DNA from 3 places in the Streptomyces sp. NPDC087440 genome. Region 2 is predicted to be linked to each of the others. Evidence: riboswitches for the same ligand, from Rfam matches in the RefSeq annotation. Region 2 holds a riboswitch; each other region holds the start of a gene.
The links. Region 2 has a riboswitch for cyclic di-AMP ahead of ACIO3O_RS26735 (M23 family metallopeptidase). Riboswitches for the same ligand answer to the same signal wherever they lie in the genome.
Positions count from the first base shown of each region.

Region 1: another riboswitch for cyclic di-AMP. It lies ahead of ACIO3O_RS26870 (peptidoglycan DD-metalloendopeptidase family protein); the one in region 2 lies ahead of ACIO3O_RS26735 (M23 family metallopeptidase).
Region 3: another riboswitch for cyclic di-AMP. It lies ahead of ACIO3O_RS23515 (transglycosylase family protein); the one in region 2 lies ahead of ACIO3O_RS26735 (M23 family metallopeptidase).

Region 1 is NZ_JBIUXN010000015.1:18,954-26,538, reverse strand. It holds gene ispG (flavodoxin-dependent (E)-4-hydroxy-3-methylbut-2-enyl-diphosphate synthase) at 1-4, shown strand, start outside; gene dxs (1-deoxy-D-xylulose-5-phosphate synthase) at 26-1,942, shown strand; gene ACIO3O_RS26890 (aspartate aminotransferase family protein) at 1,947-3,377, shown strand; gene ACIO3O_RS26885 (helix-turn-helix domain-containing protein) at 3,442-4,050, shown strand; gene ACIO3O_RS26880 (DUF6126 family protein) at 4,052-4,402, shown strand; gene ACIO3O_RS26875 (tyrosine-protein phosphatase) at 4,412-5,212, opposite strand; cyclic di-AMP (ydaO/yuaA leader) riboswitch at 5,524-5,731, shown strand; gene ACIO3O_RS26870 (peptidoglycan DD-metalloendopeptidase family protein) at 5,736-6,755, shown strand; gene ACIO3O_RS26865 (SGNH/GDSL hydrolase family protein) at 6,996-7,585, shown strand, end outside.
Region 2 is NZ_JBIUXN010000014.1:267,716-275,300, reverse strand. It holds gene trmB (tRNA (guanosine(46)-N7)-methyltransferase TrmB) at 1-104, shown strand, start outside; gene ACIO3O_RS26745 (PrsW family intramembrane metalloprotease) at 175-1,554, shown strand; gene ACIO3O_RS26740 (aldo/keto reductase) at 1,555-2,508, opposite strand; gene ACIO3O_RS26735 (M23 family metallopeptidase) at 2,605-3,927, opposite strand; cyclic di-AMP (ydaO/yuaA leader) riboswitch at 3,939-4,071, opposite strand; gene ACIO3O_RS26730 (PP2C family protein-serine/threonine phosphatase) at 4,258-5,484, opposite strand; tRNA gene ACIO3O_RS26725 (tRNA-Met) at 5,673-5,746, opposite strand; gene ACIO3O_RS26720 (protein kinase) at 5,869-7,585, shown strand, end outside.
Region 3 is NZ_JBIUXN010000012.1:107,569-115,153, forward strand. It holds gene ACIO3O_RS23495 (exopolyphosphatase) at 112-1,032, opposite strand; gene ACIO3O_RS23500 (DUF501 domain-containing protein) at 1,029-1,565, opposite strand; gene ACIO3O_RS23505 (septum formation initiator family protein) at 1,611-2,096, opposite strand; gene eno (phosphopyruvate hydratase) at 2,189-3,475, opposite strand; gene ACIO3O_RS23515 (transglycosylase family protein) at 3,985-4,671, opposite strand; cyclic di-AMP (ydaO/yuaA leader) riboswitch at 4,675-4,839, opposite strand; gene ACIO3O_RS23520 (transglycosylase family protein) at 5,144-6,265, opposite strand; gene ACIO3O_RS23525 (cytochrome P450) at 6,381-7,585, opposite strand, start outside.

The DNA.
Region 1 (7,585 bases), on a different contig from region 2:
CTGAACAATCCGAGAGGGGGCCGACGTGGCGATCTTGGAAGGTATCCGGGGTCCGCGGGACCTGAAGGCGCTGGACGAACCAGAACTCGTCGAACTGGCCGAGGAGATCCGGCAGTTCCTGATCCAGGCGGTGGCCAGGACCGGGGGCCATCTCGGCCCTAATCTGGGCGTGGTGGAGCTGACCATCGCGCTGCACCGCGTCTTCGAGTCCCCGGTCGACCGGATCCTGTGGGACACCGGCCACCAGAGCTACGTGCACAAACTGCTGACCGGGCGACAGGACTTCTCCAAGCTGCGCGGCAAGGGCGGCCTGTCCGGCTACCCGTCGCGGGAGGAGTCCGTGCACGACGTCATCGAGAACTCGCACGCCTCGACCGTGCTCGGCTGGGCCGACGGGCTCGCCAAGGCCAACGAGGTGCTCGGGCGGCCCGACCACGTGGTCGCGGTCATCGGCGACGGGGCGCTCACCGGCGGCATGGCCTGGGAGGCGCTCAACAACATCGCCGCCGCCAAGGACCGGCCGCTGATCATCGTCGTCAACGACAACGAACGGTCGTACGCACCGACCATCGGCGGACTCGCCAACCACCTCGCGACGCTCAGGACCACGGACGGCTACGAGCGCTTCCTGTCCTGGGGCAAGGAGGTGCTCCAGCGCACACCGGTCGTCGGACAGCCGCTGTACGAGTCGCTGCACGGTGCGAAGAAGGGGTTCAAGGACGCCTTCGCACCGCAGGGCATGTTCGAGGACCTGGGCCTGAAGTACGTCGGGCCCATCGACGGGCACGACGTGGCGGCCGTCGAGTCGGCGTTGCGCCGTGCGAAGCGCTTCCACGGCCCGGTGCTGGTGCACTGCCTCACCCAGAAGGGGCGCGGGTACGCCTTCGCCGAGCAGGACGAGGCCGACCGCTTCCACGCGGTGGGCGCGATGGACCCGCTGACCTGCGAGCCGCTGAGCCCCTCCAACGGGCCCTCCTGGACCTCGGTGTTCGGCGAGGAGATGGTGAAGGTGGGGGCCGAGCGGCCGGACGTGGTGGCGCTGACGGCCGCCATGCTGCACCCGGTGGGGCTGACGAAGTTCGCCGAGGCGTATCCCCATCGGGTGTGGGACGTGGGGATCGCGGAGCAGCACGGCGCGGTGTCGGCGGCGGGTCTTGCGACCGGCGGCCTGCATCCCGTGTTCGCGGTGTATGCGACATTCCTCAATCGTGCCTTCGACCAGGTTCTGATGGACGTGGCCCTCCACAAGTGCGGTGTGACCTTCGTACTGGACCGCGCCGGCGTCACCGGGGCCGACGGACCCTCGCACAACGGCATGTGGGACATGTCGATCCTCCAGGTCGTGCCGGGCCTCCGGATCGCCGCGCCGCGCGACGCCGAGCAGTTGCGGGCGCAGCTCAGGGAGGCGGTGGCCGTCGACGACGCGCCGACCGTGGTGCGCTTCCCGAAGGAGTCGGTGGGGCCCGAGTACCCCGCCCTGGACCGGGTCGGCGGACTCGACGTACTGCACCGGGACGACGAGCCGCAGGTGCTCCTGGTGTCGGTGGGGGCGCTGGCCGGGGTCGCCCTGGAGACCGCGAAGCTGCTGGGGGAGCGGGGGATCGGGTGCACGGTGGTCGACCCGCGCTGGGTCAAGCCCGTCGACCCGGCGCTCGCCCCGCTCGCCGCCCTGCACTCGCTCGTCGCCGTGATCGAGGACAACTCCCGTGCCGGAGGCGTCGGTTCGGCGATCGGGCAGGCGATGGGGGACGCGTCCGTCGACGTACCGCTGCGGACCTTCGGGATTCCGGAGCAGTTCCTCGCGCACGCCAAGCGCGGCGAGGTGCTGGCCGACATCGGGCTGATGCCCGTGGAGATCGCCGGGCGCATCGGGGCGGCCATGACTCCGTACGAGACGAAACCAAGCGAACAGAAGAAGACAAGCGAACAGAAGGAGAACTGACGGAATGACGGAAGACGCGCCCGAGGCTCTCGCGCCCGCCGGGGACGGGGCCGCCCGGGGATTCGACCTGGCGGCACTGCTCGCCGCACGCGGTGGGGAACGGTACGAGCTGCACACCCGGCACCTCAACCACCAGCTCCCGCGCATGCTTCACACCATCGGCTTCGACCGGGTGTACGAGCGGGCCGAGGGTGCGTACTTCTGGGACGCCGACGGCAACGACTACCTCGACATGCTCGCCGGATTCGGGGTGATGGGCCTCGGCCGCCACCACCCCGTCGTCCGCAAGGCCCTGCACGACGTGCTCGACGCCCAGCTCGCCGACCTCACCCGCTTCGACTGCCAGCCGCTGCCGGGCCTGCTCGCCGAGAAACTGCTCGCGCACAGCCCGCACCTGGACCGGGTGTTCTTCGGCAACAGCGGTACCGAAGCGGTCGAGACCGCGCTGAAGTTCGCCCGGTACGCCACCGGCAAGCCGCGCATCCTGTACTGCGCGCACGCCTTCCACGGGCTCACCACCGGGTCGCTCTCGGTCAACGGGGAGAAGGGCTTCCGGGACGGATTCGCCCCGCTGCTGCCCGACACCGCGATCGGACTCGGTGATCTGGCCGCGCTGGAGAGGGAGTTGAAGCGCGGCGACGTCGCCGGGTTCGTCGTCGAGCCCATCCAGGGCAAGGGGGTGCTGGAGTCCCCGCCGGGATTCCTGCGCGCCGCACAGGAGCTGCTGCACCGGCATAAGGCGCTGCTCATCGCGGACGAGGTGCAGACGGGCCTCGGCCGCACCGGCGACTTCTACGCGTACCAGCACGAGGACGGCGTCGAGCCGGATCTCGTGTGCGTGGCGAAGGCGCTGTCGGGCGGGTACGTGCCCGTCGGTGCGACGCTCGGCAAGGACTGGATCTTCAAGAAGGTGTACTCGTCCATGGACCGGGTGCTGGTCCACTCGGCCAGCTTCGGGTCCAACGCGCAGGCCATGGCGGCCGGGCTCGCCGTGCTCTCCGTGATGGAGGACGAGCAGGTCGTGGCCAACGCGCGGCGCACGGGAGAGCTGCTGACGTCGCGGCTGGCGGCCCTGATCGGGAAGTACGAGCTGCTGCACGACGTGCGGGGGCGCGGCCTCATGATCGGCATCGAGTTCGGACGGCCGTCCTCGCTGAAACTGCGCAGCCGGTGGGCGATGCTCCAGGCGGCCCGCAAGGGACTCTTCGCGCAGATGGTCGTCGTACCGCTGCTCCAGAAGCACCGGATCCTCACCCAGGTGTCCGGCGACCACCTGGAAGTGATCAAGCTGATTCCGCCGCTGACCGTGGGGGAGAAGGAGGTCGACCGGTTCGTGGAGGCCTTCACCGCCGTGATGGACGACGCACACTCCGGCGGTGGCCTGATGTGGGACTTCGGCAGGACACTGGTGAAGCAGGCGGTCGCGAACCGCTGAGCCGTTTTTGCCTCTGGGGTAAGAAGTTTGCCCCAGAGGCAAGCAGTCTGGCTCAATGGACGGCATGACGCCACGCCTCGAAGAGGCGGCCGAAGGCCCCGTGGACCTGCCTTCCGTCGCCCCCCACCTGCGAGAACTCCGCCGCCGCAGCGGTTTCACGCTGGAGGCCGCGGCCCGCCGCGCCGGGCTCTCGCCCGCGCACCTCTCCCGGCTGGAGACCGGGCAGCGCCAGCCCTCGCTGCCGTTGCTGCTCGCGCTGGCCCGCATCTACGGTACGACCGTCTCCGAGGTCCTCGGCGAGACGGCCGCCGACCCGGACGCCGTCGTGCGGGCCGGCGAGATGACCGCCCGCGAGGCCGACGGCTGGACGTACCGCCAGGCCGGGAGCCACGGCCGGGCCATGCAGGCACTGCGGGTCCACGTCCCGCACGCCGCCCAGCAGGAGCTCGTACGGGTCCATCCCGGCGAGGAGTGGCTGTACGTGCTCAAAGGCCGCCTGCGTCTTGTCCTCGGGGAGCGTGTGCACACCCTGGACGAGGGCGACAGCGCCCACTTCGACTCGCTCACCCCGCACCGGATCACCGCGGTGACGCCGGACGGGGCGGAGCTGCTCTTCCTCCACACACTGATGCAGAGCACCGTCGCAGGGCTCTGCCTGCCCCAGGAGTCATGAGATGCCCGAGTTCGCCGCCGCCCAGCCGCAGGGACTCGCCCCGTCGCAGGGGGCCGCTTCGCCGCAGGGTTTCGTCAAGGCTCCCGGGCCCACCCCGGCGCACCAGCTCACCGAGGCGCAGACCGCCGCCATGGACGCCATCGCCCGCGCCGCGGAGGAGGCGGCCCGCGCCGCCCGGCCCGGCTCCGACCGGGGAGCCGAGTGGCAGGACGGTGCGGGCAAGGCAGGTCCGGACGGCTTCGTCGCGGACAAGGCGCCGCACGGGCTGGTGGTGCGGGTCTTTCTCTACATCGTGGTCGGGCACATCATCGCCGCGTTCATCTTCCTGCTCTTCACGATCGGCGACGCCTGACCGCAGGGGCTACTCGGTGAGCCGCTCGCGCAGCGCCTCACGGACCTCGGGGGTCAGCCGCAGGCCCTGCTCCAGGTAGGCGTCCGTGGTGCCCCAGATCTCCTCGATGGTGGCGAAGGCCGCGTCCAGGTACTCGACGCGGGCGTCGAAGAGCGGCGCGAGCAGGCTCATGACCTCGGCGTTCATGGCGTCCGGTGAGGTGCTGGTGCGGCGCACCCGGTAGCGGCGGTGCGGGTCGTTGGACTTCAGGTAGTCCGCCCGGACGGCGTCCGGCTCCACGCCCACGGCCAGCAGCGTCACCGCGATCGCCAGGCCCGCGCGGTCCTTGCCCGCCGCACAGTGCATCAGCGCCGGAACACTGTCCTCGGCCAGGGCGTGCAGCACCCGGCTGTGTTCGGCGGTGCGGTCCTTGATCATGCGGCGGTACGAGTTTGTCATGCGCGCGGCGGCCTTGCCGTCGTCGAGGATCTCGCGCAGCTGGTCGATGTCCCCGTCGCGCACCATCCGCCAGAACTCGGCGCCGTCCGCCGGGTCGCTCAGCGGGATGTTCACGTTCCGTACGCCCGTCAGCTCGACGTCCGGACCCTCCAGCTTCTGGTCCGCCGCATTGCGGAAGTCGAAGATCGTGTGCAGGGCGAGGGAGCCAAAGAACACTGTGTCGGCCTCGGTGGCGTGCGCCAGGTGACCGCTGCGGAAGAGCCGCCCGTACCGCGTCCGCCGCCCGTCGGCGGCGGGCAGCCCGCCCACGTCGCGGAAGTTCCGTACACCTGCGAGATCCGGCTCGGCCGACGGCGATGCCTGCTGCGTCACGAGTGCTCCTCAAGGTCGTTCGCCGGCGCGGGCACGCCGACGAGGGGCACTGGCCGACGATACGACAGAAGCGTCCCGAAATGGGGGCCTCGGGCAACCATCTGGGGCGTACAGGGGTGCGAGTGAGCAGAATCATAGAGAAGGCCGTGACTTCTGCTGCCGAAGCGTCAAACGGCAGGCCAGGGGCGGGAGATGACATCCGGGACGGCTGCGCGCCACCGGGAGAATCGTGGAGAAGACGTGTCCGGGAGAGGGAGAAGGCGGGAACGGCTTGTTCCGGCGGTCTGCACTCGCTTACGGTCACCGTCAATCCGGGTGGACCGCCGAATCCTGCCACCGCTCGGAGTCCGCATCCCATTTCTTCGTGTGGCAGGAGCGGGGGACCCAGGTAGTACGCCGGTACCGGAGGGCACCAGCCCGCCGGAGCGGCTCGGGGTGAAGCAGCGCTCCCAGGGGAGCGAGGCCGGGCATCTCCAGCCCGAACCCGACAGCTCACCTCGCAGGCGCCGGAGAGGAATCCGTCATGCCCGCAAAGGGTAAGCACCGCCGCCCGAAGTCCAGTTCCTCGCTCACCCGGGGCTTCGTCGCCGCCGGTACGGGCGGTGCGGCGCTGGCCCTTCCGCTCATCGGCGCCACGGGGGCGCACGCCGCCGAGAAGGGCGCGGCCCCGGTCGCGCTGCCGCAGGAGGCGCCCCAGGTGCAGCTGCCGCAGCAGCGCACGGCCGCGCCGCAGCAGGCGGCCCCCGCCGCTGTCCCCGCCGCTCCCTCCGCGCCGAAGACCGACACCCGTACGTACTCCGTGGTGTCCGGCGACAGCCTGTCGAAGATCGCGGCGGACCAGGACGTGCGCGGCGGCTGGCAGAAGGTCTACACCGACAACAAGAAGGTCGTCGGCGGGGACCCCTCGCTGATCTACCCCGGCATGAAGCTCACCCTCGGCGGCAAGGCCCCCGCCGCTGAGCAGAAGGCCTCCGCGCCGGTCCCGCAGCAGCAGCGGACCGAGCGTGTGGAGCGTACGGACAAGCGCGCCGAGCAGCGCACGGAGAACCGGGTCGAGCAGCGCTCCGAGAAGCGGACGGAGCGGCGCGCCGAACAGCGTTCCGAGCAGCGCACCGAGCGCAAGCAGCAGTCGCAGCGCTCCGGGTTCAGCGCCCCCGTCCCCTCCGGCGTCTCCACCCCCTACCGCGCCTCGGGCGGCAGCTGGTCCAGCGGTTACCACACCGGTGTCGACTTCCGGGCCTCCTCCGGCACCCCGGTCAAGGCCGTCGCTGCGGGCACCGTGGTCTCCGCCGGCTGGGGCGGCGCGTACGGCAACGAGGTCGTCATCCGGCACAACGACGGCCGCTACTCGCAGTACGCCCACCTCTCCGCACTGGGCGTCCGCTCCGGACAGAGCGTCTCGGGCGGCCAGCAGATCGGCTACTCGGGCTCCACCGGAAACTCCACCGGCCCGCACCTGCACTTCGAGATCCGCACCGGCCCCGGCTACGGCTCGGACATCGACCCGCTGGGCTACCTGCGCAGCAACGGCGTCCCGCTCTAGCCTTCCCGCTCGCGTACGGTCCTCTTCCGTACGGTCGTCCTCACGGTCGTCCTTCGTGCGGCCCGGCCATTCGGCGTACTCGCCCCCGCGCCCCTCCCGGTGCGGGGGCGAGACTCGTCCCAGGAGGCGCCACCTCTGTATTCCGGGTTGGGTGAATCTTGACCGGTGGCATATCTCACCCCCCGTCAACCCCTCCCTACGGTGGCGTAGGTCACTTGCGAAAGTGAAGGATGTATCGACGTGGCAGACGATTCGAGATCATTCAGCGCAGGCACCATCGGGTCGTACGCGGCGATCGGGGACAGCTTCACCGAAGGGGTCGGAGACCCTGGCCCCGGCGGCGCGTTCATCGGGTGGGCCGACCGGCTGGCCGTCCTTCTGGACGACCGGGTACCCGAGCACACCTTCCGATACGCAAACCTCGCCGTACGCGGCAAACTGCTCGACCAGATCGTGGCCGACCAGGTCCCTCGGGCCAAGGAGCTGGCTCCCGACCTGGTCAGTTTCTGTGCGGGCGGCAACGACATCATCCGGCCCGGCACCGACCCCGACGACGTCGCCGAGCGCTTCGAGAAGGCCGTCGCCGACCTCACCTCGGCGGTCGGCACGGTCATGGTGACCACGGGCTTCGACACCCGGGGCATCCCGGTGCTGCGCCATCTGCGCGGCAAGGTCGCCACGTACTCGGCGCACGTGCGGGCCATCGCCGACCGGTACGACTGCCCGGTGCTGGACCTGTGGTCGCTGAGGTCCGTGCAGGACCGGCGCGCCTGGGACTCCGACCGGCTGCACCTCTCTCCCGAGGGGCACACCCGGGTCGCGCTGCGGGC
Region 2 (7,585 bases):
CCCGGCCCGATTTCCGTCCGCTCACCCGCTTCGAGGGCCAGGGCCTGGACAAGGGCCACAAGGTCCACGACCTGATGTTCCGCCGCGTCCCGCACCCGAGTTGACGGACCGCTGACCCCCGGCGACTGTCCGAACACGATCGCGAGTGTCAGTGGCAGTCGTTAGGGTCGTTGGATGTACGAGACGTACGCATCGACTCCGCCGCCCGCGGCCCCGGCCCCCGAGCCGGTGCCCGCGGCGGCCGGTCGTGCCCCCGGTGACGCCCGCAGGCCCGGCCGCCTGCGCAACCTGCGGCACCACGCCTTCTGGCGGAACCGGGCGGTCCGCGCCACCACGCTGATCGTGCTGCTGGCCCTCTCGGGCCTGGTCCTGCTCGCTCTCGTACGGGAACAGACCGGCACCCGGGGCTTCCTGGTGGGCCTGGGTCTCGCCGTCTTCCCGGTGCCGCTGCTGGTGCTCGCGTTCCGCTGGCTGGACCGGGTCGAGCCGGGCCCCTGGCGGAACCTGATCTTCGCGTTCACCTGGGGCTCCTGCGCCGCGGCCCTGGTCGCCATCACCGCGAACAGCTTCGCGGTGCACTGGATAGCCGTGGCCACCGCCGACCCCGACAGTGCGGACACGCTGGGGGCGACGCTGGTGGCCCCGGTCGTCGAGGAGAGCGCGAAGGCGGCGGCGATCCTGCTGATCTTCCTGTTCCGCAGACGGCACTTCACCGGAATCGTGGACGGTGTGGTCTTCGCGGGCTTCACCGCGACCGGCTTCGCCTTCACCGAGAACATCCTCTACCTGGGCAACGCCTTCGGCGAGGACCAGGAGTTCGGCTTCTCGGGGCTGGGGTCGGTGACGGCCGGGACCTTCTTCGTGCGGGTCATCATGTCCCCGTTCGCGCATCCGCTGTTCACGGTGCTCACCGGCATCGGCTTCGGTCTGGTGGCGCTCACCCCGACCCGCCGGATGCGGGGCCGCGCCTGGGTGCGCATCCGCCGCTTCCTGCTCCCGGCGACGGGCCTGCTGCTGGCGATGGGGATGCACGCGCTGTGGAACGGCTCGGCCTCGTTCGGCCCGCTGGCCTTCTACGGGGTGTACGGGCTGGTCATGGTCCCGGTCTTCGCCTTCCTGACCTGGCTGGCGATCTGGACGCGGCAGCGCGAACTGCGGCTGCTCTCCGCCGAGCTGCCCGCGTACGCCGCCGCGGGCTGGCTGGACCCGGCCGAGCCGCTGGCCCTGTCCTCGATGCGGGCCCGCTCGATCGCCCAGGGGCAGGCCGCCCGGGTGCACGGCCCCGGTGCGGCGAAGGCGGTCGCCGAGTACGAGGAGGCGGCGACCGCACTGGCCTTCCTGCGCTACCGGGCCCGGCGCGGGGCGGCCACCCCGGAGCTGGCCGCCGTCTTCCAGGCCCGCGAGCGGGAGCTGCTGCACCGCCTGTGGGAGCGCAAGCGGATCGCGGGCCCGGCGCTGGTGTACGCGGCCCAGATCACCGGCCGCATACGGCTGCTCCCGCCGCCGTACCACCCGGCCTACGCGGCCGCGTACAACCCGTACAAGACCTACTGATCAGGCCGAAGCGACCGTCAGCTTCGACAGCTCGGCGTCGGTGAGCGTCAGGTCCGCCACCGCCAGCAGGGCCGGCAGCTGCTCGACCGTGCGGGCGCTGGCGATCGGGGCGACGACGGTCGGGCGGGACGCCAGCCAGGCCAGGGCGACGGACGCGACCTCGGTGTCGTGCGCCTGCGCCACCTCGTCCAGCGCGGCCAGGACCTTGCGGCCGCGCTCGGTCTGAAGGTGCTTGCCCGCGCCCTCGGCGCGCTGGCTCTGCACGGCCTCGCCGTCGACGCGGTACTTGCCGGTCAGGAAGCCGGAGGCCAGCGCGTAGTACGGGACGGCCGCGAGGCCCGCCTGCGAGGCGACCTCCTGGAGCTCGCCCTCGTAGGTGTCGCGGGAGACCAGGTTGTACTGCGGCTGGAGCGCGCTGTACTTGGCCAGGCCCTCGCGCTCGGCGAAGTCCAGCGACTCCCGCAGCCGGTCGGGGCTGATGTTGGAGGCGGCCACCGCGCGCACCTTCCCGTCCCGTACGAGCTGGTCGAGCGCGCCGACGATCTCCTCGACCGGCACGGTCGGGTCGTCGAAGTGCGTGTAGTAGAGGTCGATGTGGTCGGTGCCCAGGCGGCGCAGCGACTCCTCGGCGGCGGCCTTGATGGTGGTGGCGGACAGGCCCTTGAACGAGGGGTGCGCACCGACCTTGGTGGCGAGGACGACGTCGTCCCGGTTGCCCCGGGCGGCCAGCCACGCGCCGAGGACGGTCTCGGACTCGCCGCCCTCGTTGCCCGGTACCCAGGCCGAGTAGGCGTCGGCGGTGTCCACAAAATTGCCGCCCCCGGCGACATAGGCGTCGAGGACGGCGAAGGACTGGTCGCGGTCGGCGGTCCAGCCGAAGACATTGCCGCCGAGGGCGAGCGGGAACACGTCGAGACCGGAGGTGCCCAGCGGGCGAAGAGGGGAGGAAGTCATGTCGTACGACAACCCCGACGCCCGCCGGACGTATTCCGTGCACCGGCCACGAATCGGCCGGACGGGCCGGACGGTGCGGTCAGAGGGACAGTGCGGTCAGACGGACAGGCCCTTGCCCCGCAGCCAGGCCGCCGGGTCGACGCCGTCGCCGCCGGGGGTGTGGACTTCGAGGTGCAGGTGCGGTCCCGTGACGTTGCCGGTGGCGCCCACGTTGCCGATGGTCTGGCCGGTGGAGACCTCGCCGCCCGCCGCGACGTTCATCTGCGAGAGGTGGCAGTACCAGATCTCGGTGCCGTCGTTCAGCTCCAGCACGATGCGGTAGCCGTACGAACCGGACCAGCCCGCCGACTTGATGGTCCCGCCGTGCACGGCCTTGACCGGCGTGCCCGTCGGGGCGGCGAAGTCGAGACCGGTGTGGTGCCCGGAGGACCACATCGAACCGGCCTGGCCGTAGGTCGAGGTGAGGGTGTACGAGGAGGTGGGCAGCGAGTAGCTCGCGGCCAGCTTGGCGAGGCGCTCGGCCTCCGCCTTGGCCTCGGCGGCGGCCTTCTCCCGGGCCTCCTTCTCCGCCTTCTCCTTCTCGGCCTTCTCCGCCTTGGCGTCGGCGTCCTTCTGTGCCTGCTTCGCCTCGGCCGCCGCGTCCTTCACGGCCTGGTCGCGGGCCTCCTGCCGGGCGGCCTCGTCGGCCACCGAGCGCTGCTGCTCGGCCTGCTGGAGGATGCGGGCGCGCAGGCTCTCCCCGGCGCCGGTGGGCTGCTGCCCGGTCGAGGCGGGGGTGGCGGCGGCGGGGGCCGCGGCGACGACCACGCCCTCGTCGGCGGCGTCCTCCTCGGCCTTCTCCGTACCGGAGTCGGAGAGCAGGGAACCCACGCCCGGCAGCGACTTGGCGTCCGGCAGCGAGTCCGCGAGCGAGTCGAGGGACTCGGATATCTGGTCCGGCAGGGAGATCGACACGGGCGGCTTGTCCTGCGCGGTGGCGATGCCGCCCGCGCCCACGGCCGCGATCACGCCGACACCCAGGACGGTGGAGCTGCGGGCGAGGGAACCGCGCTGCTTGGCGACGCGGTGCTTGCCGCGCAGGGGGGCGACGGAGTCCGCGGTCGGGTTCCACTCGTCGGCGGAGGCCTCGGGGGCGTCCGGGGCGAAGGCTGCGTCCGGGGCGAAAGCCGTGTCCGCGGCGAAGGACCCGTCAGGGGCGTCGAATTCGGCGAAGCCCTCGAAACCGCCGCGCCGCTGCTGCGGAATCTGCGGGATCTGGTGGGTCTGCGTGACCTGCGTGACCTGCGAGACCTGCGGAGCTTCCGGAGCGAGAACGGCGGTGTCCCCGGTGCCGGGTCCCGTCTCGTACTCGTCGCTGGGGACTCCATAAGCCTGGTACGAGAAAGCGGGGGCTGCGGGGGCAGGCCTGTTGGACGCCACGGAGGCGCGCTCCTTTCCTTCCTTCTCGCCTACCGGGTTAGCTGACGGGTTCGGAGCAGGAAGGTCTCCTACGGGCCTGGTGGGCCCGATTCACCCCAAATGGTGGTTCCCCGGTTTCCTCACGGAATTCGGCGCACGCGCACGGCGCCGCCTCTGACGACGGCTGGGACGACCGTGCTGCGTTATCGAACGTTAATAGACACGTGACCGGAATTCCAAGCTGTTCCCGTTGATCCTTAACGCTGTGCAGCCGCCTTTGGCCAAGACATTTCAGCCTATCTGGTGGCGAATTGACGCCGTCTCAGCTGTATCGCCCGTCCCAGGGGCCCTTCACGGCCGCTTCACGATCTCCACCGTCCGCCGCCGCGCCGGCTGCCCCACCCCCGGCCGCGCCACCGCGAGCAGCGCCATGTCGTCGGTCTGCGTGCCGCCGGTGTGCACCCGTACGTCACTGGTCAGCGCGTCCAGTACGGCGTCGGGCCCGGGGAACAGCGAGCGCCGCAGCCGCACCGCCGGATCGTAGAAGGTACCCGCCTCGTCCCGCGCCTCGGACAGCCCGTCGGTGTAGAACACCAGCGTCGAGCCCGGCGGGTACGGAAACTCCCGCGCCCGGTCCGGCCAGTCGCCCAGGTCCCCCATCCCCAGCGGCAGCGCGAACTCCTCCGGCTCCAGCACGTCCAGCTCCCCGTCCGCGTACAGCAGCAGCGGCTCGGGATGCCCCCGGTTCACCAGGCGTACGAGACCCTCGCCGCGCGGGATCTCCGCGAGCACCGCCGTGGTGAACCCCTCCAGCGCGTCCAGCCCGTCCCGCCGGGTGCCCTCCCGCTCCAGCGCCCTCTCCAGGCGCTGCGCGACGCCCTCCAGGCTGCCCTCCGTCTCGGCCGCCTCCCGGAACGCGCCGACCACCACCGCCACCGCCTCGACGGCCTCCAGCCCCTTGCCCCGCACGTCCCCCACCACCAGCCGCACCCCGTACGGCGTGTCCTGCACGGCGAAGAGGTCGCCGCCGATGAACGCGTCGGCCTCGGCCGCCTCGTACCGCGCGGCGATCTCCAGGCCGCCGATGCGGTCCGGCGGGGTGGGCACCACGGCCCGCTGCGCCGCCTCCGCGATGACCCGCACCGAGGCGAGCTGACGCCCGCTGCGCCGTACGACCCGGTTGATCAGGATCGCGAGCACGGACACGGTCAGCACCGTGACCAGCTCCGTCACGCCCACCACGGTCGTCATCACGTCGTCGGCGACCCGCAGCCCGAGGACCGCGAGGACCGAGGCGAACGCCGTCAGTCCGGTGTTGGCCAGCGAGAAGAACGGGGCGGCGACCAGCGGGGCGGCCGCGAAGAGCGGCGAGGAGGTGAAGTCGGAGGGGGTCATCGCGTCGAAGAAGACACCGCCGACGATCATCAGCGCGGGCAGCGCCCGCACGAACCGCCGCGTCTTGCGCCCGCTCTCCCGGGGAGCACCGGATGTTCCGGATGCACCAGGTGCCCCGGGCGTGCTCTCGCCGAGCCCACCGCTCGCGTCGTCGCCACGTCCGTCGCGCCCGTACCCCGCCACCGTCAGCTCTCCTGCCCAGGTCCACACCGGGTGCGGACGGTACCGCTCCCCACCCAGGCTGGCCGGAGCCGCGCCGTACGGCGAATCGGCGTCCGCCATGTGGGGGACATGTGAGGGTTCTCGGGGCGGAAAGGGGAAATGCAGAAGGCCCGGAATTCTTAAGAATTCCGGGCCTTCTGCCTATCCAGTAGCGGGGACAGGATTTGAACCTGCGACCTCTGGGTTATGAGCCCAGCGAGCTACCGAGCTGCTCCACCCCGCGTCGGTAAACACCAGCCTACGCCATCGCGGGCACCCCTCGCGACCACGTTGCCGCGCACCCGCCCCCTACCCTGGTGCCGCACGTGACCGAAGGCGAACAGCGCGACGAAACGGGTGTGACAGGTGGCGGGGGCGAACGGCGCGGATCTGACCGGCGAGGTGCTGGGCGGGCGGTACCGCGTGATCGAGATCATCGGGCGCGGCGGCATGGGCGTGGTCGCCCGGGCCGTGGACCAGCTGCTGAACCGCGAGGTCGCCGTCAAGGTCCTGCGGTCCTACACCGACGCCTCCCCGGCGGAACTGGCCGAGCTGCGCTCCCGGATGCGGCGGGAGGCGCAGGCCGCCGCCCGCATCCACCACCACGGCGTCGTCACCGTGCACGACGTGGTCGAGGAGCAGGGGCTGCCGGTCATCGTCATGGAGCTGGTCGACGGGCCTTCCCTGGACGACGTGCTCACCCAGCGCGGCACGCTCGACCCGCGCGAGGCCGCCGCGATCGGCGCCCGGCTGACGGACGCGCTCGACGCGGCGCACCGCGTCGGGGTGCTGCACCGGGACGTCAAGCCCGGCAACGTCCTGCTGGAGCGCGGCGGCCGGGTCGTCCTCACCGACTTCGGCATCGCCAGCCTGGAGACCCCCGACGACGAGGCCCTGTCCAACCTGACCCAGAGCGGCCAGATCGTCGGCTCCCTCGACTACCTGGCACCGGAGCGCGCCCAGGGCCGGGTGCCGGGCACCGCCTCGGACATCTGGGCGCTCGGCATGACGCTGTACACGGCCGTGGAGGGCGCTTCGCCGTTCCGTCGTACGTCGGTGTGGTCCACCCTCTCCGCGATCGTCGGCGAACCGCTGCCGGAGCCCACCCGGGCGGGGCCGCTCGCCCCGGTGCTGCGGGCGCTGATGGACAAGGACCCGCTGCGCCGCCCCGACGCGGCCCGGGCCCGCGAGCTGCTGGAGGCGGTCGCGCGGGGCCAGGACACGGGCCTCAGCGCGGCGCCGCCCGTGACGGCCGTGGCGCCGCCGGCGACGCCCGTGGCGCCGTCCGCGGCACCTGAGCCGACGCCCGTGCCGCCGTCCGCGACATCGGGGCCGATACCGTCGCCCGCTCCGTCGCCCTCGCCCGGCTTCGGCCCTCCCCTCCCGCCGCAGGGACACGTCCCCTCCGCCCCAGGACCGGGCGCGCCCTCAGGGCCGCCTCCCGGCGCGTACGGCCCCCCGGCACACCAGCCGCACCAACCACACTCGTCGCACTCGTCGCACCACCCAACGAACCCAACGAACCCGACGCACCCGACCACCCCGGCGGGCCCGACGCACCCGTCCCACTCGACCCACCCGGTGCCCAAGGCCGCCGCCGCCCGCCGCCGCACTCGTACCGTCATCGCCGTGGCCGCCGCGACCGTCCTCATCGGCGGCGGAACCGTCTTCGCCCTGGTGAACGCCCGGGGCGACCAGGCCGAAGACCCGAAAACGGCGCTCCCCTCGTCCGGCGCGCCCGCCGCCCCCGACGGTGCCGACACCGGGCCCGACGCCGACGACCTGCCCCCGGCGGGAACCCTGCCCTCCACGGCCCCCGACAAGACCCCGTCCCGAGGCACCCGGAAGACGCCGACGGGCGCCTCCCCGACGAAGGGCGGGCCCACCCCGCCGCCCGGCGCCGGCGACCGGCACACCGCGGTCCCGCCGCCCCCCGCGAAGTCCGCTCCCCCGCAGCCCGGCCCCACCCCGGTGTCGAAGTCCTGCTCCGGCTGGGCCCATTCGAACCGCAGCGACGGCTACGGCCGCGCGTCGAAGACCACCCACCTCTACACCGGGCCGTACGCGGAGTGCTCGTTCGTGA
Region 3 (7,585 bases), on a different contig from region 2:
CCCTCCGGCCCTTCGGCACAAAAAAGGGGCCCATCGGGCCCCTTTTCCTTGTGAAGAACTTCACGAAGTTCGTCTCGCGGTGCGTCGTGCCACCCCGTCCGGACGAACGGATCAGGCGATCGACCAGCCGATCCCGTCCAAAATGTCGTGCTCCGAGACGACCACTTCCGAGGCCCCGACGCGCTCCATGAGGGCCAGCAGGATCAGCGCCCCGGAGACGATGACGTCGACCCGGCCGGGGTGCATCGCGGGGATCGCGGCCTTCTCGTCGTGGGTCGCACCGACCAGCGACGCGGTGATCTCCCGGACCTTCTCGTACGGGATGCGGGCGTGGTGGATGGCCTGCCAGTCGTACTCCGCCAGCCCCAGCGCGATCGCGGCGATCGTCGTCACCGAGCCCGCGAGGCCGACCAGCGTGCGGGGCCGGTCCGTGAGCGGGACGGTCTCGGCGGCCAGGTCGAGGGCGGCGGCGATGTCCGCGCGGATCGCGGCGACCTGCTCGGGGGTGGCCGGGGCGGACGGCTGGTGGCGCTCGGTCAGGCGTACGCAGCCGATGTCGACGGAGCGGGCCGCCGCCACGCTCTCGCGGCCCACCACGAGCTCCGTGGAGCCGCCGCCGATGTCCACCACGAGGTAGTCCTCGCCGGAGCCGGTGAGCTCCTTGGTGGCGCCGGTGAAGGAGAACGCGGCCTCCTGGTCCCCGGAGATCACCTTGGGCTCGACGCCCAGGATCTCCAGGACCCCGGAGACGAAATCGTCCCGGTTCTCGGCGTCGCGGGAGGCGGAGGTGGCCACGAAGCGGACCTTCTCCGCGCCGTGCGCCTTGATGACCTCCGCGTACTCGCGGCAGGCCGCGAAGGTGCGCTCCAGCGCCTCGGGGGCGAGGCGGCCGGTGCGGTCCACGCCCTGGCCGAGGCGGACGATCGTCATCCGGCGGTCCAGGTCGACCAGCTCGCCGGTCTCCGGGTTCGCGTCGGCGACCAGCAGGCGGATGGAGTTCGTACCGCAGTCGACGGCGGCGACCCGGGTCACTTCGCGGCCTCCGTGTCGGCGCACGGAGTGACGCAGGGGCCCTTGGCCCACCACTCGGGCAGCAGGGCCAGCGCCTCGTCGCCGAAGGGGTTCACACCGGGGCCCGCGACCAGCGAGTGGCCGACCAGCACGTGCAGGCACTTCACCCGGTCGGGCATCCCGCCGGCGCTGGGGAAGCCCACCAGCTCCTCGATCGCGTCGCGCCGCTCGAGGTAGTCCTCGTGGGCGGCCCGGTACTGGTCGGCCAGCTCCGGGTCGGTGCTCAGCCGCGCCTGCATCTCCTTCATGAGGCCGGAGCCCTCAAGGGTGCCGATGGCGCCCGTGGCCCGGGGGCAGGTCATGTAGTAGAGCGTGGGGAACGGCGTGCCGTCCTCCAGGCGCGGGGCCGTCTCGACCACGTCCGGATTGCCGCAGGGGCAGTGGTGCGCGATCGCGCGCAGCCCGCGCGGCGGGCGGCCCAGCTGGAGCTTGAACGCCTCGATGTCCCTCTCGGTGGGCTCGGTGCGCGGCGTGGTCGGGGGCGGGGTGTCCATGCGTGCCTTCTGTCGGTCTGTTCTGGTGACGATCTTCGGTGGGGTCTACGGTTCGCTGCGGTCGGCCGCGTCGACGCCGCCCCAGACGTTGGAGTACCAGGGGCTGCCGGTGGCCTCGTCCCCTTCGGGGCGCTGCGCGGTGCCGGGCGCCTTCGGGTCGTACATCGTGAGACCGGTCTCGCCGGGCAACACATAGTGCAGGTGCTCGCGGGAGAGGCGGACGATGTACGCGTCGTCCTGGAGGCGGGCCTTGGCGTCGCGGAGCTGCTCCACACGCCGCTCGGCCTCGTTCCTGGCCTGTTCCTGGTCGGCGATCTCGGTCGCCTGCGAGAAGTAGCTCCGTATCGGGTACGCGAGGGCCACCACCAGCGTGCACACCACGAGCACCAGCAGCGCCGCCCGTCCCGTGAGCCGGGAGCGGCGGGCCTGGCGGCGGGTCTGGGAACGGTAGACGCGGGCGGCGGTCTGCTCGCCGAGCAGGCGCAGCCGGGTCGTGGTGGAGAACCGGTCGCCCTTGTTCCGTGCGGCCATCCCTGAGTCCTCCCCGTTACGCGCCGACGTCCCCGCACACGGTACGGGACCGGGTACGGGGACGTACGGAGGCTTAAACCCTCAGGAGGGTCTCAGCCCTTGAAGCGGGGGAACGCGGAGCGGCCCGCGTACACCGCGGCGTCGTCGAGGATCTCCTCGATGCGCAGCAGCTGGTTGTACTTGGCGACGCGGTCCGAGCGGGCCGGGGCGCCGGTCTTGATCTGGCCGCAGTTCACGGCGACGGCGAGGTCGGCGATGGTGACGTCCTCGGTCTCGCCGGAGCGGTGGCTCATCATGCACTTGAAGCCGTTGCGCTGCGCGAGCTCGACGGCGTCCAGCGTCTCGGTGAGCGAGCCGATCTGGTTGACCTTGACGAGCAGGGCGTTGGCCGAGCCCTCGTCGATGCCGCGGGCCAGGCGCTCCGGGTTGGTGACGAAGAGGTCGTCGCCGACGATCTGGACCTTGGAGCCCAGCTTGTCGGTGAGGACCTTCCAGCCCGCCCAGTCGTCCTCGTACAGCGGGTCCTCGATGGAGACCATCGGGTACGCGGAGACGAGCTCCTCGTAGTACTCGGTCATCTCGGCGGCCGAGCGGGACTTGCCCTCGAACTCGTAGACGCCGTCCTTGTAGAACTCGGAGGCGGCGACGTCGAGCGCGAGCGCGATCTGCTCGCCGGGGATGTAACCGGCCTGCTTGATGGCCTCGACGATGAGGTCGAGCGCGGCGCGGTTGGACTCCAGGTTCGGGGCGAAGCCGCCCTCGTCGCCGAGACCGGTGGACAGGCCCTTGGTCTTCAGCACCTTCTTGAGGGTGTGGTAGACCTCGGCGCCCCAGCGCAGGGCCTCGGAGAAGGACTCGGCGCCGATCGGCGCGATCATGAACTCCTGGATGTCGACGTTGGAGTCGGCGTGCGACCCACCGTTGAGGATGTTCATCATCGGGACGGGCAGCAGGTGCGCGTTCGGGCCACCGAGGTAGCGGAACAGCGGCAGGTCCGAGGCCTCGGAGGCGGCGTGCGCGACGGCCAGGGAGACACCCAGGATGGCGTTGGCGCCCAGCGAGCCCTTGTTCTCGGTGGCGTCGAGGTCGAACATCGCCTGGTCGATCAGGCGCTGCTCGGTGGCGTCGTAGCCGACGAGCTCCGGGCCGATCTGCTCGATGACGGCGAGGACGGCCTTCTCGACACCCTTGCCGAGGTAGCGGTTCGGGTCACCGTCGCGAAGCTCGATGGCTTCGAAGGCACCGGTGGAGGCGCCGGACGGAACAGCAGCACGACCCGTGCTGCCGTCGTCGAGGCCGACCTCGACCTCGACCGTGGGGTTGCCTCGGGAGTCCAGGATTTCCCGGGCTACGACGACGTCGATGGACGGCACGAGCATCTCCTTATGGGATGTGACGCGAAGGTGGCGGGCCCCGTGAAGGGGCACACGGCGCAGGGTCGCTTTCGGCCTTGCGACAAGAGCCTAACCGGCTCCGGGGCATCGGCCAGCCGATCGACCGCACGCTGGGACGAAAAGATGCCCGAATGCCTGTAATACAGGACGAAGGACCCTGGTGACGTCACCGTGCGTTACGGATCTGTTCACCGACGAGTACGGCCCGTATGCACGCCTGAGTGCGTACGCGCACGGGTGAGCCCTTGTGCACAGGGCCTGCGGGTGGGGCCTGCGGATAGGGGTCGACCCCGGCGGGACGCGTTCGGGGGGAAGTCGCGCCCGGCCGGGGTCGGGGGTGCGGAGGGGGCGGGGGTGAGCCGCCCCCTCCGCGGTGCGGACTCGGGCGGGGGTGGGCCGCCGGGAGTCCGCGGTGCGGGAACCGGGCGCGGGTGGGGCGCCGGGGTTCCCGCGGGGCGGGGACGGACGGGGGTGGGCCGTCGGTCCCCGCTGGATCAGCTCAGGTGGAGCTGCTGACCCGGGAAAATGAGGTCGGCGTCGGAGACGACGTCCTCATTGAGGTCTGCGATGTGCTGCCAGCCGCCCTTGACGTGCTCGCGCTCGGCGATCTTCGACAGGGTGTCGCCCGCCTGCACCTTGTACTCGCCGTCACCCTTCTTGATCGGGCCACCGGCCTTCGACTCTACCTTCGGCACCGAGCGGGTCTCGCTGCGGGAGGCGGCCGGGGCCTCTTCGCGCTTCTTCTCCGCCTTCGGGGCGGACTTCTTCGCGGAGGAGCCGGTGCTGACGCCCGGGTCGACACCGTCGTTGCTCAGGTTGCCGGCGCCCGCGCAGGCCCAGGCGCCGGGGCCCTGGATCTTGAGCAGCTTCTCGGCGGTGGCTATCTGCTGGCCCTTGGTGGCCAGGTCGGCACGCGAGGCGTACTGGGTGCCACCGGCGGCGGCCCACGAGGAGTTCGTGAACTGCAGGCCGCCGTAGTAGCCGTTGCCCGTGTTGATGGACCAGTTGCCGCCGGACTCGCACTGGGCGACGGCGTCCCAGGTGTCGACGGAGGCGGCGGAGGCCGAGGAGGCCCCCATCAGCGGGGCGGCGACCGCGACACCCGTGACGCCCGCGATCGCGGCGGCACGCGTGGCCTTGGACGGACGGCGGTGCTTGCCCTTGCTGCTGAAAAGCGACATGGATATACCCCTCACCGACGCCTTCGAGGTGAGCTGTCGGGTTCGGGCTGTGAGTTCGCCCGGCCTCCGGTCCGGATTCCCGCGTGACGCTTGCTGCGGCTTTCCGTTTCGGCGGCTTCACCCCAAGCCGTTCCCACGACGTCTCTCAACGTCCGGGCCCGGCACTTACCTTGGGTCCCCCGCTCCTGCCTACGGCGCTTTCGCGACGACTGCTTCCGGTGGCCCGCCGGCAGGATTCGGCGTGCGGGCTCCGGTGCTCACCGGTGGCGAGCGAGGACGACCGTAATCACAGGTGCCCCGGATGTTCAAAGAGGCACATCCGGGACATCCACCCCCTACTTGCCCCCTGCTCACTTGCGTTTACGCAGGTCAGAGGGGGCCTACCGGGAGTCACCCGGAGGGACACGCCAGTTGGGGCGAAGAGACTCATGTCTCACTTGCGCAAAAGCGGACACAAGCCCCTCAACCGCCCCTACTTTTCGCCGTCCTCCGACCCCTCCGACGGGTCCTTCCCCTGCTTCTCCTGCTGCTTCTGCCCGGCTTCCTGACCTTCGCTCAGATCCAGGTGCTGGCCGGGCTTGATGAGGTCCGGGTCGGCGCCGAGGGACTTCTTGTTGGCCTCGTAGAGGGCGCTCCAGCCGCCGGGGACCTTCGCCTCGTCGGCGATGTGCCAGAGGTTGTCGCCGGGCCGCACGGTGTACGTGCCGGGCTCGGGGGCGTCGCCCTCCGTCTTCGCGCTGCCGTCCCGCGAGGCGTGCCGCCCGCCGTCCCGCTCGATCGCATCCCTATCGGGGGAATTGTCCGGTACGGGGAGGGAGTTCTCCGGCGCGGGCTCGCCCCGGTGCTTGCCGGAGCCGGGGAGGCCCGGGTCCGGGGTGCCGGTGGCGTCGGGGGCGGTGGGGCTCGTGGAGGCGTCGGGGCCGGTGCTGGGCGAGACGCTGGAGCCGGGGGTGGACTCGGTGGGGTCGGCCGAGGCGGTGGCGCCGGTGGCGGGCGTACCGGCGTCGGGGGTCGCGCCCGGGTCCGGGGTGGCGCCCGGGGTCCCCTGGGCGGGCTCGGTGCCGTCCGAGGCGTCGCGCTTCGTGTCCTTCTTCGCGTCGGGCTCGGCGGCGTCCGCCGGGGGCGTGGGGGGCGTACGGGAATCGATGCCCGCGTCCACGCCGGGATCGGCGGCGTCCACCCCTCCCTGGCCCGAACCGGAACCGGAGTGACCGCCGCCGCCGGGTGCCAGCCCGGATATGACGGCGCAGCTCGGCCAGGCCTGCGGACCCTCGGCCTTGAACACCTTCTCGGCGACCTCGATCTGCTGCGAGCGGCTGGCGAGGTCGGCGCGCGGGGCGTAGGAACCGCCGCCGTACTGGTTCCACTTCTCCTGGGAGAACTGGAGCCCGCCGTAATACCCGTTGCCCAGGTCGGCGCTCCACGCACCACCGCTCTCGCACTCGGCGACGCGGTCCCAGGTGCCTGCCTCGACCGCACCGGCGCTGGTGGCGCCGAGGAGCGGAATCGCGAGCGCGGAGCCGGTGACCCCGGCCGCGACGACGATTGCGGGGGCCTGACGCGGGCGGCGGTGTTTACCGTTCCCGGAACGCATGCGGTTGCCTTTCGCTGACGGTGACTCGGCTTCTGGCTGGGCAGCCGGGTCGCCCGTGAACGTAGCCGCAGTCGAACACCCGTCACAAGTCGATGCAGCGGAGATCACGCAAAGGTCACATCTCTGATGCCCCATCACTTTCCTTGCCCTGCGCACCACTTCCGAACTCCACCGGAAGCGTGCGCAGACCCCGCATGATGAGGCCGCCGCGCCAGCGCAAATCGGCAGGTTCCGCCGCGAGTCGCAGGTCAGGGAGACGGGTCAGCAGGGTCGCGAGTGCGGTCTGCGCTTCGAGCCGCGCGAGGGGGGCACCGAGGCAGTAGTGGATGCCGTGCCCGTAACCGAGATGCTGGTTGTCCCGACGGCTGAGATCGAGGGTGTCCGGATGCTGGAACCGCTCGGGGTCGCGGTCGGCGGCCGCCAGCACGACGAGTACGGGGTCCCCCTCCCCGATCTCCTGCCCGCCGAGGGTGAGCGCCTCGGTGGCGTACCGCCAGGTGGCCAGCTCGACGGGGCCGTCGTAGCGGAGCAGTTCCTCGACGCCGGTGGCGAGGAGGCCGGTGTCGCCGGCAGCGAGGGCCGCTTGGAGCCTCTCCCGTTGCTCGGGGTTCCGAAGCAGGGCATACACCCCGTTTCCAATCAAATTGACCGTCGTCTCGAAGCCCGCGAAGAGGAGGATGAACGCCATCGCGGCAGCCTCGTTCTCGGTGAGGTGCTCGCCGTGGTCGCTGGCGCGGATGAGGTTCGAGATGAGGTCGTCGCCGAGGTCTTCGCGCTTGCGGTGGATCAGCTCGGCGAGGTAGTTGCGCATCTTCTTGACCGAGCGCGCCACGCCCCCGCGCGGGCCGCCGCCGTGCCGGATCATCATCCCGGCCCAGTCCCGGAAGTCGTCCTGGTCCTCGCGGGGCACGCCCAGCAGGTCGCAGATCGCGTAGATGGGGAGCGGGAAGGCGAACTCGTGGATGAGGTCGGCGGACCCCTCGCCCGCGAAGTTGTCGATGAGCCGGTCGGTCAACTCCTGTACGCGGGGCGCGAACTCGGCGACCGTGCGCGGGGTGAACGCCTTGGACACCAGGCGGCGCAGCCGGGTGTGGTCCGGGGGGTCGATGTTGAGCAGGTGCGTCATCAGATCCGCACTCCGCTCGCCGGGGATGCCCGTCTTGCCCTTCGCGTGGGCGGAGCCCGCATGGTTCGCCGGGTTCTTGCTGAGCCGCTGGTCGGCGAGGGCCTGCTTGGCGTCGGCGTACCGGGTCACGAGCCAGGCCTCGACGCCGCTGGGCAGCCGGGTGCGGTGCACGGGCGCGTGCTCGCGGAGCCAGG